DNA from 2 places in the Candidatus Thiopontia autotrophica genome. Region 2 is predicted to be linked to the other one. Evidence: riboswitches for the same ligand, from Rfam matches in the RefSeq annotation. Region 2 holds a riboswitch; the other holds the start of a gene.
What was found. Region 2 has a riboswitch for cobalamin ahead of AC3ZFK_RS00325 (CbtB domain-containing protein). Riboswitches for the same ligand answer to the same signal wherever they lie in the genome.
Positions count from the first base shown of each region.

Region 1: another riboswitch for cobalamin. It lies ahead of bluB (5,6-dimethylbenzimidazole synthase); the one in region 2 lies ahead of AC3ZFK_RS00325 (CbtB domain-containing protein).

Region 1 covers NZ_CEYDPX010000005.1:55,193-62,613, forward strand. The annotation lists gene ubiU (ubiquinone anaerobic biosynthesis protein UbiU) at 1-303, shown strand, start outside; gene AC3ZFK_RS03030 (U32 family peptidase) at 306-1,202, shown strand; gene AC3ZFK_RS03035 (tetratricopeptide repeat protein) at 1,220-2,092, opposite strand; gene AC3ZFK_RS03040 (YkgJ family cysteine cluster protein) at 2,136-2,510, opposite strand; gene AC3ZFK_RS03045 (hypothetical protein) at 2,591-2,830, shown strand; cobalamin riboswitch at 2,861-3,053, shown strand; gene bluB (5,6-dimethylbenzimidazole synthase) at 3,100-3,795, shown strand; gene AC3ZFK_RS03055 (TauD/TfdA family dioxygenase) at 3,881-4,768, shown strand; gene sbcB (exodeoxyribonuclease I) at 4,807-6,258, opposite strand; gene ccoN (cytochrome-c oxidase, cbb3-type subunit I) at 6,538-7,421, shown strand, end outside.
Region 2 covers NZ_CEYDPX010000001.1:43,135-50,555, reverse strand. The annotation lists gene cobM (precorrin-4 C(11)-methyltransferase) at 1-573, opposite strand, end outside; gene cobO (cob(I)yrinic acid a,c-diamide adenosyltransferase) at 570-1,109, opposite strand; gene AC3ZFK_RS00335 (cobyrinic acid a,c-diamide synthase CobB) at 1,106-2,386, opposite strand; gene AC3ZFK_RS00330 (CbtA family protein) at 2,404-3,114, opposite strand; gene AC3ZFK_RS00325 (CbtB domain-containing protein) at 3,131-3,322, opposite strand; cobalamin riboswitch at 3,362-3,575, opposite strand; gene AC3ZFK_RS00320 (ketopantoate reductase family protein) at 3,673-4,443, shown strand; gene AC3ZFK_RS00315 (cation diffusion facilitator family transporter) at 4,452-5,591, shown strand; gene AC3ZFK_RS00310 (AEC family transporter) at 5,604-6,515, shown strand; gene AC3ZFK_RS00305 (TRAP transporter substrate-binding protein) at 6,594-7,421, shown strand, end outside.

The sequences.
Region 1 (7,421 bases), on a different contig from region 2:
TGCAAGGGTCGTTTCGAGGTCCAGGGCAAGGAGGGGTACGCAATTGAGGAACCCACTAGTCTGAATACCCTGGAGCTGTTGCCAGAGATGATGGATATGGGGATTGCTGCAATCAAGATTGAGGGGCGTCAGCGCAGCCCTGCCTATGTGGCGCAGGTAACCAGGGTTTGGCGCGAGGCTATTGATGCCTGCAAACGTAATCCTGAGGCATTCCAGGTCAAGGATGCATGGAATGCAGAGTTAAGCAAGGTGGCGGAGGGGGCACAGACTACACTTGGTGCCTACCACCGTTCGTGGCAATAGAGATGAAGATCTCACTGGGCCCAATCCTCTACTTCTGGCCTGAGGAGGATATTAGATCGTTCTACCGCAAGGTAGCAGAGTCTCCGGTAGATATTGTCTATCTGGGAGAGACCATCTGTTCCAAGCGCCGCTCTCTTAATACAGATCAGTGGATTGAGATCGCACAGCAACTCAAGACGGCAGGGAAAGAGGTGGTGCTCTCTACATTGGCACTGCTGGAGGCTGAATCGGAGCTTAAAACCCTGAGAAGAATATGTGGCAATGGCGAGTTTCTGGTGGAGGCAAATGACCTTGCGGCTGTTAATCTGCTCTCCGGGCAGGGCGCAAATTTTGTGGTCGGACACTCGGTAAATATCTATAACCAGGGCACCATGAAGGTGTTGGCTGAGGCTGGAATGAGTCGCTGGGTTCTTCCGGTCGAGCTATCTCGGGATACCTTGCGCGAACTGCAGGCAGAGCGCCCGGATTTGGTAGAGACAGAGGTCTTCGCATGGGGAAGAATCCCATTGGCATATGCTGCCCGTTGCTATACAGCACGCCACTATGAGCTACCAAAAGATGACTGCCAGTATAGATGTCTGGCTGATCCTGATGGAATGTTGTTGAATACCAAGGAGGGTGAGCCGTTCCTTACCATCAATGGAATCCAGACCCAGTCGGCACAGAGCTGTAATTTGTTGGGTGCAATGGAGGAGATGCGTGAACTTGGGGTGGATGTAGTAAGAATCAGTCCGCAGTCACAATTTACTCCAGAGATAATCGCCCTGTTTGATCAACTTCAGCGTGGTGACATATCCGTCAAAGATGCAATGGAGCAGGCCGCAAGTTATTTGCCCAATGGTGGGGTGGATGGTTACTGGCGTGGTGAGGCGGGGATAGCGCAGACAGAACCGGCCTGACACTGAAGTCAGAATGGTTACAGGATGACACTCGCCATCTTGCGCCGCCATGTCCCTGCTACTGCCGGATCCTGGATTGATTCCAGTATTGCCAGCATCCCTTTGCGTGCGCCATCATCACCATATTCACGGTCTCTCATCATCAGGTTTAAGAGCTCACCAAGCGCACTCTCCGTCTCGCCGTCAACCACCATTCTGGCAGCAAGACGGTAGCGTGATGCGCTATCGTTTGGATCTTTCTCAATAAGTGTCATCAGCTCATCTGCTAACGGGGCATCTGCAGCTGCTTTTACAAACAGAAGTCTGTTCTCAAGCTCCTTGATCTCCGGTGCCTCTCTCTCATTGACAGGGAGGGCGGCAACAGCCTGCTCAACACTCTCATAATCACCCTTGGCAAATAGTGCACCAATCAGGTCCATCCGTACCCCGGGGTTATCGGGATCCTCCTGATTAGCCTGTTGCAGAAGCGTGACTGCTTCGTCAACATTGCCTTGCTTGACCAGCTCACCAGCCTTGGCTCTTAATTTGTCGGATTCACTTTCAATATGGTTGCCCAGAACCTTGCGTACATTTCCCTCTGGCTGTGCTCCCATAAACTCATCAACCACCTCTCCATTACGGAATATTTTTACTGTCGGAACACTGCGTGCATTATATTTTCCAGCTAGTGGCTGATTATCATCCACATTGACCTTTGCCAAAATGAATTTTCCACCAAACTCCTCGGCCAGCTTGGTGACTATCGGCATTAAGGTTTTACACGGATTGCACCAGGGGGCCCAGAAATCGACCATCACCGGAACAGTAAAGGATTTTTTAACTACCTCATCCTCAAAGTTGCTCTCATTTACATCAACAATATATGTTGAAGGCTGGTTGTCTGTACTCATTTTTCTGTTCCTGAAATTGTCCGGATAGTGGGTGTGGCGAGACCTACTTGTCCCACCGCTTGAATCGTTTGCGGCAGTATGCCAGAAGCTCGTCATAACTGGTGAAGTAACGTCTGAAATGTTTCTCAGCCGGTTCATCATATTCGCACCAATCGTTATCGTACTCCCTGCAGACAGTTGGGCGTTGGTCATAAATGGTGCAACTGCCACCGTTGCCGATGAATTGACAACGGTTATTTATTATCAGAAACCAGCCATCTTCATCCTGATAAATCTCTATATCCCGATGGGCAATCTGCCAGAGCAGGGTCTGAAAGTCATCTTTGCTGCGTGGAGTATCAACCTGTTGAGTAAAGTAACTGCAACATTTGGTTCCACTGCAGAAGCTACATTTGTTTTCTGTGGTGATTTTTGTCATCACTATTTGGAATACTGTCCGGGTAGAATGGTCAATAATATAGTTGGCCTACAAGAATACCAAACCAGAGGAGTTGATGGATGAGAAGATTGATTGCGTTTTTTATGGTGCTGTTTGCATCTGGTGTAGTTGCAGAAAATGTGGTGCGTGACTATCCGTTTGAACAGGTTGCAGAAAACACATGGGTAATTCATGGGCCACTTGGGGTGCCAAATGTAGAGAATCAGGGGTTTATGAATAATCCCGGGATTGTTATAACAGATGCTGGTGTGGTGATAGTTGACCCTGGATCAAGTGTCATGCCAGCCACGCATATTTAGAGGTAGAGGCCAACGAGTTTTGATGTAGAATCAGTTTTCGATCTCTCGGGTGTCCTCTCTCCAGGTCTGGAGATGGGAAGAATCGGGAAAGCGGTGTAAATCCGCTACGTGCCCAGCGCTGTAATGGGGATCTCTCAACCAGAACCCACTGATCCTGTGATCGGGAAGGGGGTTGAGAGAGTTGAACCAGAGTCAGAAGACCGGCCTGAGAGAGTAACAGGAGATGCCGTGGAGTGGCCTCTTCAGATGTTTTTCATAAGGGGACTATAATGGAAAAACATGCTTTTTCAGATGATGAACGTGCAGCTGTATACAAGGCAATTTTTAATCGCCGCGATGTCAGAGGTGAATTTTTGGCAGATCCGGTGCCGGATGATGTTCTTGGACGGGTGCTCAATGCGGCGCACCATGCCCCCTCGGTTGGCTTTATGCAACCGTGGGATTTTATGGTGATTCGTTCCATGGATGTGCGCAAAAGAGTTCATGAACTATTCAACAAGGCGCATGCCGAGGCGACAGATATGTTTCCTGAGGAGAAGCAGGATACCTACCGTAACCTCAAGCTGGAGGGGATTCTGGAGTCACCGCTGAATCTGGTAATAACCTGTGACCGTTCCCGTACCGGGCCTGTAGTAATAGGCCGTACCCATATGGAGTGGATGGATCTCTATAGCAGTGTCTGTGCAGTGCAAAATTTCTGGCTGGCAGCACGCAGTGAGGGGTTGGGTGTGGGCTGGGTCAGCATTATGGATCCGGATGCATTGACAGAGACTCTGGAGCTACCGGAATCTGTGGTGCCGGTGGCATACCTCTGTGTTGGTTATGTATCACAATTTCATGAAAAGCCTGAACTGGAGAAGGCAGGATGGCTACCCAGAATGCCGCTGGATGAGGTGATCCATTTTGACCAGTGGGGAGAGAGGGAGAAAGATACCGAATTTCTTGATGTTATACGGCAACTGTAACTGTTTTATGCGTAATATCAATGTGTTACGTTTGGTTGGTGTGGTAAAATTCGGCGCAATTTGAAATTGCGTGTGGAGTACAGTTATGAGTGACAGCAACCCCTTTGACCTTAATGATGATTCTGCCTACCAGGCCTGGCGTGAGCGCAAGCTGAGAGAGGCCCCTCAAGAGGTGGGTGACCTGATTGTCGAGATCAACGATCCGAGAACAATTACCAACTCCGAACATGATGCAATCCTTGATCGTGTGCGTCGATTCAATATGGCGGTCTATGTCAGCAATATTGGGGATATGGAGGGGACCCACATTCCACGTGCCGTCGGGATGCGCTTTGGCTGTAACAATATCAATCGTAATCGTGGTGCAGAGGATGATGGGGTAACTGCAATTACGATACAGGCTGATGAGATCCACTCACCCTATATTCCATACTCCAACAAGGAGATCCACTGGCATACCGATGGATACTATAATCGATTGGATCTGCAGAACTATGCACTGCTGCTCCACTTTGTACGTCCCGCTATGGAGGGTGGGGAGAATGCGGTGATGGATCACGAGATGGCCTATCTGCTGATGCGTGATGAGAATCCGGATTATGTCTGTGCCCTGATGCGTGAGGATGCAATGATCATCCCCAACCATGTGGTGGATGGGTGTGAGCTGCGCCCGGAACGTGCCGGCCCGGTGTTTCTGGAGACGGCAGCAGGAAATCTGCATATGCGTTATACCATGCGCAAGCGCAACATCATCTGGAACAGCGATCCACTGGTACAAGAGGCGGTTGCATGGCTGGAGAATCTGCTAAAGAGTGATTGTGATCAGATATTCCGCGCAACCATGCAGTCAGGATGGGGCTTTGTCTCCAATAATGTTCTGCATGATCGAACCGGCTTTACCGATGATCCTGATCCGGCGAAGAAGCGTCTGATGTATCGGGCACGTTATTATGATCGTGTTCACAACACCTAGGGAACCCGTCATCCCAGCGAAGGCTGGGATCCGGTGATTTAAAAACCTGACACCAGCGTCTGCCCATAATCTGACAGCTGTTCCAGCACCCTGAGCTTCTCCGGGTTACTGGCGTGGGTCTCTGTCAGCGTGGATAGCTGTCGCATGTACTCCTCGTAATGGATTGTTCCTCCTCCATCACTATCCATAATTCTGTGTTGGCAGATGCGCCGCCACCGTTGTTGCTCCTGTTCGGTAAGTGAATCTGGCCAGTTGCGGGCACGATAGCGGAATAGCATCTCCCCAAGGCGCGGATCCTCAAACTGTAGTTTCTGGCTAGCTAGTTCTTGCGGAGAGAGGGAGTGGATCTTGCGCATAAGCTGCTTGTCGATATCACCAAAGAATCCACTGTAGATCATACGGTCAGGGTCACTCTCTTCCGGAAAGTGATGAAGTTGATGAGCCGCAGCAACCTTCTCTGCAAGATATGGGTCGTTCTGTAGGGGGGCTATATGTTCCAGTTGCTGTTGCAGGTCTATTCCGAGTCGCTCTTGCGTCTCTTCATTTAGTGTATTGAGTGGGGCCAGTACCGGGCACCTGTTTAGGTGGATGGTTTTTAGCGGGATTCTCTTGACCCCCTCTGGAAGATCGGTACTACGGGTAAATAGACGTTGGTGAATCTCATCAATGGATAGCGTGAGCAGGGGAGTGGGATCCTCTCTTAGGTTATAGACAATTACCCCGTTACTATTGGTTGGGTGGCGTGCTATTGGAAGCACTACGGCAAGATTGCCATGCTCGGAAGGGAACATTGAGGAGGCATGGAGGATTGGTGTGGGGCTACTACTCATGCTGTTAAGGTTGAGGAGTCTTCCAGCACTTGCCTTGTCTCTATGAGAAAGTACATATTCGTAGAGTCGTGGCTGTCTCTCTTTCACCAGTCTGGCCATGGCAATGGTGGCATGGACATCTGCCAGTGCATCATGTGCCATGCCGTGGTCAATGCCATTGGCAATGGTCAAATGCTCCAGTCTCATGCTTGGTTTGCCGTCATCATAGAGTGGCCACTCAATACCGTCTGGACGGAGTGCCCTGGTGAGGCGGAGCAGATCAATAAGATCCCAGCGTGAGTTACCGTTTTTATACTCGCGCTCATATGGATCGTAGAGGTTTCGATAGAGGGTGTTGCGGGTCACCTCATCATCAAAGCGCAGTGAGTTGTAACCTACACCACATGTTCCCGGTGTTGCTAGCTCATCCATTATCTCTCTAATGAAGTCTACCTCGAGCAGCCCTTTTTCAAGCGCCTCCTGTGGGGTGATCCCAGTCACCATGCAGGCCTCTGGTTGGGGAAGAAAGTCTGCGGATGGCCTGCTGTATACCATCAAGGGGTCACCAACTATATTCAGATCATAGTCGGTACGAATGCCTGCAAATTGAACAGGGCGATCACTGCGTGTATCAGCGCCGAAAGTCTCGTAGTCGTGCCAGTAGAAAGTTTGTGGAGACATAATTGTGCGAGGGTAGCAGAACCATGGTTAATCAACCACACTGTCCCATTAAGATTTTCCAGAGGTTCCCTATATTTTTTCCCAGAAAATAACTCACTATAGGTAAGGCTTTTTCTTGTAATAACTGTTTTTATTGTGTAGACTCCCTGTCGGTTGCATTAAGTTAGTTTATTTGCGATATTCTGCAAACAAATTGCTAAATAGCAATTTATAATGTTTTTGGTGGTGCGAAAGCACCTTTTGTTTCTAATTTTTCATGATCCCTTAGGGAGGTTTTTCGTGGAAGCAGCAGAAAAATATGACTTTGGTGCCGTCCGATGGTTCTCCATCGCTGCGGTTATCTATCTGGTTGTAGGAACCCTGGTCGGTTTCTATATCGCAGCGGAGTTGGCCTGGCCGGCATTAAACCTGGACCTGCCATATACGACTTTTGGTCGTCTCCGTCCTCTTCATACCAACGCGGTTATCTTTGCATTTGGTGGTTGTACCTTGATGGCAACCGCCTTCTATAGTGTGCAACGTACCTGTGGCACCAGAATCTGGAGCCCAGGGATGGCATGGTTCACCTTCTGGGGCTGGAACCTGATCATCGTCTCGGCCGTAATCACTCTGCCACTGGGTATTACTCAGGGCAAGGAGTATGCAGAGCTGGAGTGGCCAATTGATCTGGCCATTGCCGTGGTCTGGTTGAGCTTCTTCCTCAACTTCGTGATGACTCTGGTGAACAAGAAGACCTCTCATATATATGTATCAAACTGGTTCTTCCTGGGAATGCTGGTAATGATCACATATCTGCATGTGGTTAACAGCCTGGCAATTCCTGTAAGTCTCTTCAAGTCCTACTCGCTGTTCTCGGGAGTACAGGATGCGATGATTCAGTGGTGGTGGGGACATAATGCTGTTGGCTTCTACCTGACTGCAGGCTTCCTCGGGATCATGTACTACTTTGTACCAAAGCAGGCTAACCGTCCTATCTACTCATACCGGCTCTCCGTGATCCACTTCTGGGCACTGATGTTCGGTTATGTATGGCTTGGTGCGCACCATCTTCAGTATACGGCACTGCCTGACTGGACTGGTTCACTTGGTGCTGCGGTATCATTGGCGATGATTATCCCTTCGTGGGGTGGTGCGGTGAACGGAATGATGACTCTCTCCGGAGC
Region 2 (7,421 bases):
AACCATAACCGGGCTCTCTTCTGACCAGCCAGCAGCAACCAACTCACTCTGTACCTTCTTCAGCAGAGTAATCGAGAGAAAAATACATATAGTTGTGTGGTGTGCTGCCAACTCGGACAAAGATTCCCCTTCAGGCATTGGGGTGCGTCCCTCAACCCGGGTGAGGATTACTGTCTGTGTCACCTCCGGCAGAGTTAATGTCTCTACCCCAGCAGCAACCGACGCCATGGCAGAGGAGACCCCAGGAATAACTGCGACCTCGATCCCGGCCCTGTCAAGTGGCTGCACCATCTCAACCAATGCACCATAGAGCCCTGGGTCACCTGTCTGTAGACGCACTACTGTCTCCCCACTGTGCGCCTGCTGGATAAGCCAGTCGGTAATCTCCTGCAGGGTCATCCCTTTGGAGTCTTGAATCTGACAACCATCCTTAGCCCAGCGCATTGCTGCCTCCGAGACTAGTGACCCTGCATAGAGAATTGCATCTGCTCTCTCTACCAGATCGCGTCCCTTGACAGTAATCAGATCTGGATCTCCCGGACCTGCCCCAACAAACCATACCTTGCCACTCAAAACTCTATCCCCTGTTGGGCCTTGATACCGCTGTCTGCATAGGCATGTTTTACTTTTTTCATCTCTGTCACTGTATCTGCCACATCAACCACCTCTTTGGCTGCATTCCTGCCTGTCAGAATAAGATGCATCCATCCTGGCCTCTCCTCTCGAATAAACTGCGCAATCTCCTCACCACTAATCCAGCCGTACCCTGAGCAGTAATTGATCTCATCAAAAATGAGCAGATCAAATTCATGGGACCGTACCTTCTCCTTGCACAGCTCCCATATCTCTCTACTGGTCGCTATATCCTGTTCAGGATTTTTTGTATCCCAGGTGAAACCATCACCCAGAGCATGCCACTCGATATTCTCAAATTTCTTTGCTGCCTCCTGCTCACCTGTTCTCCACTTACCCTTGATAAACTGGATTACACAGACCTTCATACCCCAACCTGCGGCACGAAACATGACCCCGAACGCACTAGATGACTTTCCTTTACCTTCTCCAGTATGGACCAGAACAACCCCCTCTCTCTTGTCTCTGGACTTCATACGGCACCAAACCAGCCGGCAACCTGTTCTGGAGCACTGGGGAAGTACCAGTGAACATAGGATGCTCTTGTATTCATGAAATGGATTCCCCTATCACCACGACCTAATCTGAATGCCTCGGGCAGAGGCTTGCTCTCCTCTCTGGTCGAGTGGTGAAACTCATGCCCTCTTGCTCCGCCCTTCTCATCACGGTACCCAAGCGAGGCCAGTCGATCCTGCATTATTGTTGCAAAAGGAAGAGCCCCAGCCATTGGCCATCTCTTTTCATCATAATCTGTTAGCGACTCTCCCAACAATATCATGCCTCCACACTCTGCCAACAGATACCCTCCGGTCTCAACAAACTCTCGTATATCGCTCATACTATCCGATTCTGACAACTCCTCTGCAAAGAGCTCTGGATAGCCACCTGGCAACCACACTGCATCCACCCCCTGCGGCACTCTATCACCTGCCACGGGGGAGAAGTAGGAGAGCCTGGCCCCCTGCCACTCAAGCCACTCCAGATTTGCGGGGTAGATAAAACAGCAGGCACCATCACTGGCCACCGCAATTTTTTTATTCTTGAGCAGTTTTCCGGAGTCATACTCATCTACCTCAACAACACTACTCTTAGCTCTGCCCGTGTTGTCTGTAGCAGTATTGAATATGGCTGACTCCACCCAATGAAAAGATGAGGAGAGGTCAGGCAATACAACCTCGTCCGGAGTCACCAATCCAAGATGTCGCTCTGGCAGTTCTGGTGCACCCTTCTCCATCCATCCTCTTAGTGGTGGCAGTTGATACTCATCAAGGGCACTCTCCAACAGGCCGGCATGATGTAAAGAGCCCACCCTGTTGGCAATAATCCCGCCAATAGTAACGCCATGTCGAGTAGCGAAATCGACAAAACCAGAGACCAGCGGAACAACTGATCCACTCATCCCCTTCGCATCCACAACAAGCCATACCTCCAGCCCTAACTCTGATGCAAGATGGAGGGATGATCCATCCTCACCCACACCTTTGCGGCCATCAAATAGCCCCATCACACCCTCAACCAGAACAAGATCCTTGTCTTGCTGCTGTGTGATAAGGCGTGCGGACTCTTCCGAACCAACCATATGGGTATCCAGATTGTAGGAGGTGAGACCGGTAATGGCTTTGTGCCAAAGCGGATCAAGAAAATCAGGGCCCGCCTTGAAGGGAGCCACAGAGATGCCCTGCTTTTTCAATGACTGCAGAAGGGCAAGGGTTACGGAAGTCTTTCCGCAACCCGATTGCACCCCTGCAACCAGAATTTTTTTAGCCAGAACTAGCTCTCGGAAGCAGACATCTTTTGCAGGAAGAGACCTGTCAGCCCTCCCAACACAACCCAGAACAGTCCGTTGGCAATAGCAGTTGCCTGAACAAACGCATCCGCAAGTGACTCAGGTGCCAGACCGGAGTACTCTGCAGGATGTGGAGCCCCAACCAGGTGCGGTACAACCAGCAGAATTACACCAATGCCTTTAATTAATATACTCTCCGCAAAAACCAGCATACCCAATCCAGCAATAGTGGCCACTACCGTTGCACCCCACCATATCTGTCTGGATGCCAGATCAGCAGCAACAGTCCCCGGAATCTCTGGCAACAGTCCTAGTGATGGTGCAGCAAAGAAGGCTATATATCCACCAAGCCCCCAGAGCAGGCCTTTCTTCAGACCGGACTGGTTCTTGAACATGATGGCTGCTGCCAGCAGTAGTGAAAAACCTATCCCTGCCAGAATATTTGCCAAAACCGTATAGCTGGTACGCTCTGCCCCATCCTTGGGCGCCCACCCCTCTTCCTCGGCAGCATCATGTGAATGGCTATGGGTATGGGCATGGCCATCTGCTGATACTGCGGCACCTGGCTCCTCTGACACCTCATAGGTCTCAGCCTCAAGGATAATAGGTACAACCTGAAGACGCTGTACTGCAGAAAGCAATAGGCCTGCGAGAACCCCCGCAACTACTGCGGAAAAAATCATATTACGAAACATTGTGAACTCCTTCAGATCAGTGGCAGGGAAAAGCAAATGAGTGACGGGTATCGTGTGCCGCATTGTGCGCCACATCCGCCTGACCTTGCATAAACCCAACCGCAAACAAGATGGTTAGCCCCAGGAGGACTGCACCAACCACTGCAGGAAGTTGACTGTTTTCTGAAACCGCACCGTGTGTTGATGCAATATGTGATGAACTACTCATAAAATAAAACTCCTTGTTACCGTACTCTCCCGTACGAGTGAAAAGACTCAATCCCTGGCCGGTCTCCGGACTTGCGACTCCACATCACACCTTCCCATCACCAAACTCATGACAGTGGTATTCTGTAATGCTTCAAAATCACCTACCGTTGCGGGGGCAGTATCGGAATTGCAGTAGTTGCGCACCGATTTCCCATTTAACTCCTGATCTATTTGAACAAATGAGCAAGAGAACCAACAATCGCCTCCCATTTTGTGGCCTAATCAAAAAATTGTCAATTTTCCTTTTCATAAGCAAACAACGCTTTGTCGTAGAACCGAACCCTGTTTCTCATTTACAATCAACATAATATGACAAATCACAATTCCATTATTCTTATTGGTGCTGGAGAGATGGGTGGCGTATTTGCACGCGGATTCCTGCGAGCCGGCTACACAGTCCATCCGGTTACCCGGGCAATCTCCATTGATGAGACCGCCTCATCCATACCTGATCCGGAGCTGGTTCTGGTGGCGGTGGCCGAGAATGACCTCCACCCGGTCCTGGAAACTATTCCGCCCCAATGGAGAGATCGTCTGGTACTGCTGCAGAACGAGCTGCTACCGCGTGACTGGGAACAGCACAGATTGCAAAATCCGACCGTGATTTCCGTCTGGTTCGAGAAGAAGCGAGGGATGGATTTCAAGGTGATCATCCCCTCCCCGGTATTTGGTCCTCATGCAGAGAGGGTTTTCAATGCACTTGGAGAACTCGATATTCCAGTCAACGTACTAAGTTCTCAACCGGAACTGCTTCAGGAGCTGGTGCTGAAAAATGTCTACATTCTGACCACCAATATTGCCGGTCTGGTTACCGGTGGGACAGTTGGTGAGCTCTGGGAAAACCATCAACCATTTACACGGATCATCGCCAATGAGGTAATCGATCTTCAGGAGTGGCTGACAGGTGAGACTCTGGATAGAGAGGCGCTGATCTCTGGTATGGTAGAGGCATTTGAGGGTGATCTGAACCACAACTGTATGGGACGCAGTGCTCCAGCACGACTGGATCGTGCACTGCAAATTGCTGCAGAGGCTGACATTGAACTGCCCGAGATGAGAAAGATAAAGGAGAGCGCATAAGCCAATCCATGCATAATCTAAACCCAAGTTACCCACAGGCACGCCGCGCCACCCTGATTGGCGGAGTCATCAACCTTCTATTAAGCATCATCAAGATGGTTATCGGGATTATTGGCAACTCCCAAGCGTTGGTGGCCGATGGAGTTCACTCACTATCTGACCTTATCTCTGATGTAATGGTTCTCTATGCAACCAAGCATGGAGGCAAGGATGCAGATGACAACCACCCATATGGACATGGTCGAATCGAGACCATAATTACCGTGGCTGTCGGAATACTGCTGATTGCTGTTGCCATCGGAATTTCAGCAGATGCAATTGACCGTCTGTTCCATCCCGAACAACTATCCAGCCCCGGGATAATCGTGCTGTTTGCCGCATTGGTATCAATACTTGCCAAAGAGGGGCTGTATCACTACACCCTAAGGGTGGCCACCCAGATTCGCTCCAATCTGTTGCGCGCCAATGCATGGCACCACCGTAGTGATGCACTCTCATCAATCGTGGTACTTGTTGGTGTTATGGGGACCATGTCAGGTCTCGAGTATCTGGATGCAATTGCCGCCATCGGCGTATCGCTGATGGTTGCCAAGGCTGGTGTGGAACTATCCCGGGAGAGCATCGAGGAGCTGATTGATACCGGACTCAAGCAGGAGGAGATCGATACAATCAAACAGACAATACAGGGTGTTGAGGGTGTGCGTGCAATGCACCGCCTGCGCACCAGGAAGATGGGGGCAAATGCCATTATTGATGTTCACATACTGGTAGACCCCAAGCTAAGTGTCTCTGAGGGGCACCATATTGCTGACCGTGTAGAGTCGAAACTCTATGAGCAGATTGAGGACATATCCGATGTAACCATCCATATCGATCCGGAGAATGATGAGGAGGTTACCCCGTGTCGAGCACTCTCCATGCGTAGCGAATTGATGGAGAGAATGGAAGGGTGCTGGAAAGATGTCCCTGAGAGCAGGCTCATAAAGGATGTCACTCTCCACTATCTGAATGGAGAACTGGAGCTTGAGGTATGGATTCCACTTGGAACAATCGAGTCCATGGCACGAGCACAACAGCTCTCAGAGACTCTTAACAACTGTATTGTCGATGACCCTGAGGTCAAACAGGTACGGGCCGTATATTTCTAGTGCTGTGACAATATGCTGAACATTCTTTTACCAATGGCTATATTGTTACTGGCTGGCACCCTCTGGCGCCCCCTGAAGCCAATGGGTCTGGATGCTGATACTACCCGCAAGGCACTTACCGGGCTGGTCTATATGCTGCTACTCCCGTCTCTGGTTCTGGATGTGCTATGGAAAGCACCACTTGGTATCGACTCATTCAAGATTGTGCTGATGGCTGCAGTCGGCGTCTTAACCAGTGTAGCTCTTGCCTCAATCATCTACCGTAAGGGACGGATAAACTCGCCGGCACGAGGGGCGATGATACTTGCCGCCTCCTGGGCAAATGTGACCTATCTGGGGCTACCAGTACTAGAGCAGACCTTTGGCAGCGAGTACCGCAGTGTCGCCCTGCAGTACGACCTTTTCGCAAACACTCCACTTCTGCTCACACTGGGGATATGGATTGCACAGCGCCATGGCTCAGGGCCAAACCACAACACTATTGTCGAGATATTCAGTGTCCCGGCTCTCTGGGCTGCCATTGCAGCAATCGCCCTCAATCTATACCAGGTGCCTGTTCCCACAGGGCTCGATACGGTTCTCAATATGCTTGGCAGTGCCGTGCCCCCATTGATGCTACTAGCATTGGGCATGGGGTTACGTTGGGACATTCTGCGCTGGAACCGTCTCCCTCTTCTACTCCCTGCAATAATCATCCAGCTGATGGCTATGCCCCTGATGGTCTATCTTATGAGCCAGACGATTGGGCTATCTGGAGACCTGCAGACAGCTGTGATTCTGGAGGCGGCAATGCCAACCATGGTTCTTGGTATGGTGATCTGTGACCGTTACAAGCTGGACAGTGCACTTTTTGCAGGTGCAACCACCATCTCTACCGGCCTGGCTCTTTTTACCCTGCCAATGTGGTACAGCTGGGTCGGTTAAGGCAAAATTCATACACACAATAAATCAACAAAGGAGAAAACCGTGAAGGCAATCTTTAGCAAATCAATAGCTGCAACAATCGTGCTGGCCAGTTCTATTGCACTTACAGGGTGCGGTGAGGACAAAAAGAGTGAGACAACATCCTCTACCGAACCATTAAAAACCTACACCCTGCGCCTTGCACACACCTGGCCCACCAAATTCCCAATCTTCGGTGATGCAATCCACAGCATGGCTACAATGGCCAACAAGATGTCCAAAGGACGCATCAACATCACCATCGACTCCAAGAACAAGCACAAGGCACCGCTTGGAATTTTCGATATGGTGAAATCTGGTCAGTATGACATGGGCCACTCTGGCTCCTACTACTGGAAAGGAAAAGTTCCGAATACCCTCTACTTCACATCCATGCCTTTCGGGATGACTGCCGTGGAGCAGTATGCCTGGTTCTACCATGGTGGCGGATTTGATCTAACCCAGAAGGTCTACGCACCCCACAACCTGGTCTCCTTTCCCGGAGGCAACACCGGAAATCAGATGGGTGGCTGGTTCCAGAAGGAGATCAACTCCATTGAGGATCTTCAGGGGCTGAAGATGAGAATTCCAGGATTTGCCGGCGAGGTGCTGGCAAAGGTTGGGGCAAAACCGACCAATATCCCTGCAGGTGAGCTCTATACAGCACTGGAGCGTGGCACCATTGATGCGTTAGAGTGGGTTGGTCCCTCTCTTGATCTGCGGATGGGATTCCACAAGATTGCCCCCTACTACTATACTGGATGGCATGAGCCAGGCTCCGAGCTACAGTTCATGTTTAATAAGGAGAAATGGGACTCCCTCCCTGCCGATATCCAAGAAATCCTGCGCGTAGCAATGCGGGTAGCGGCATATGACATGTACACCCAC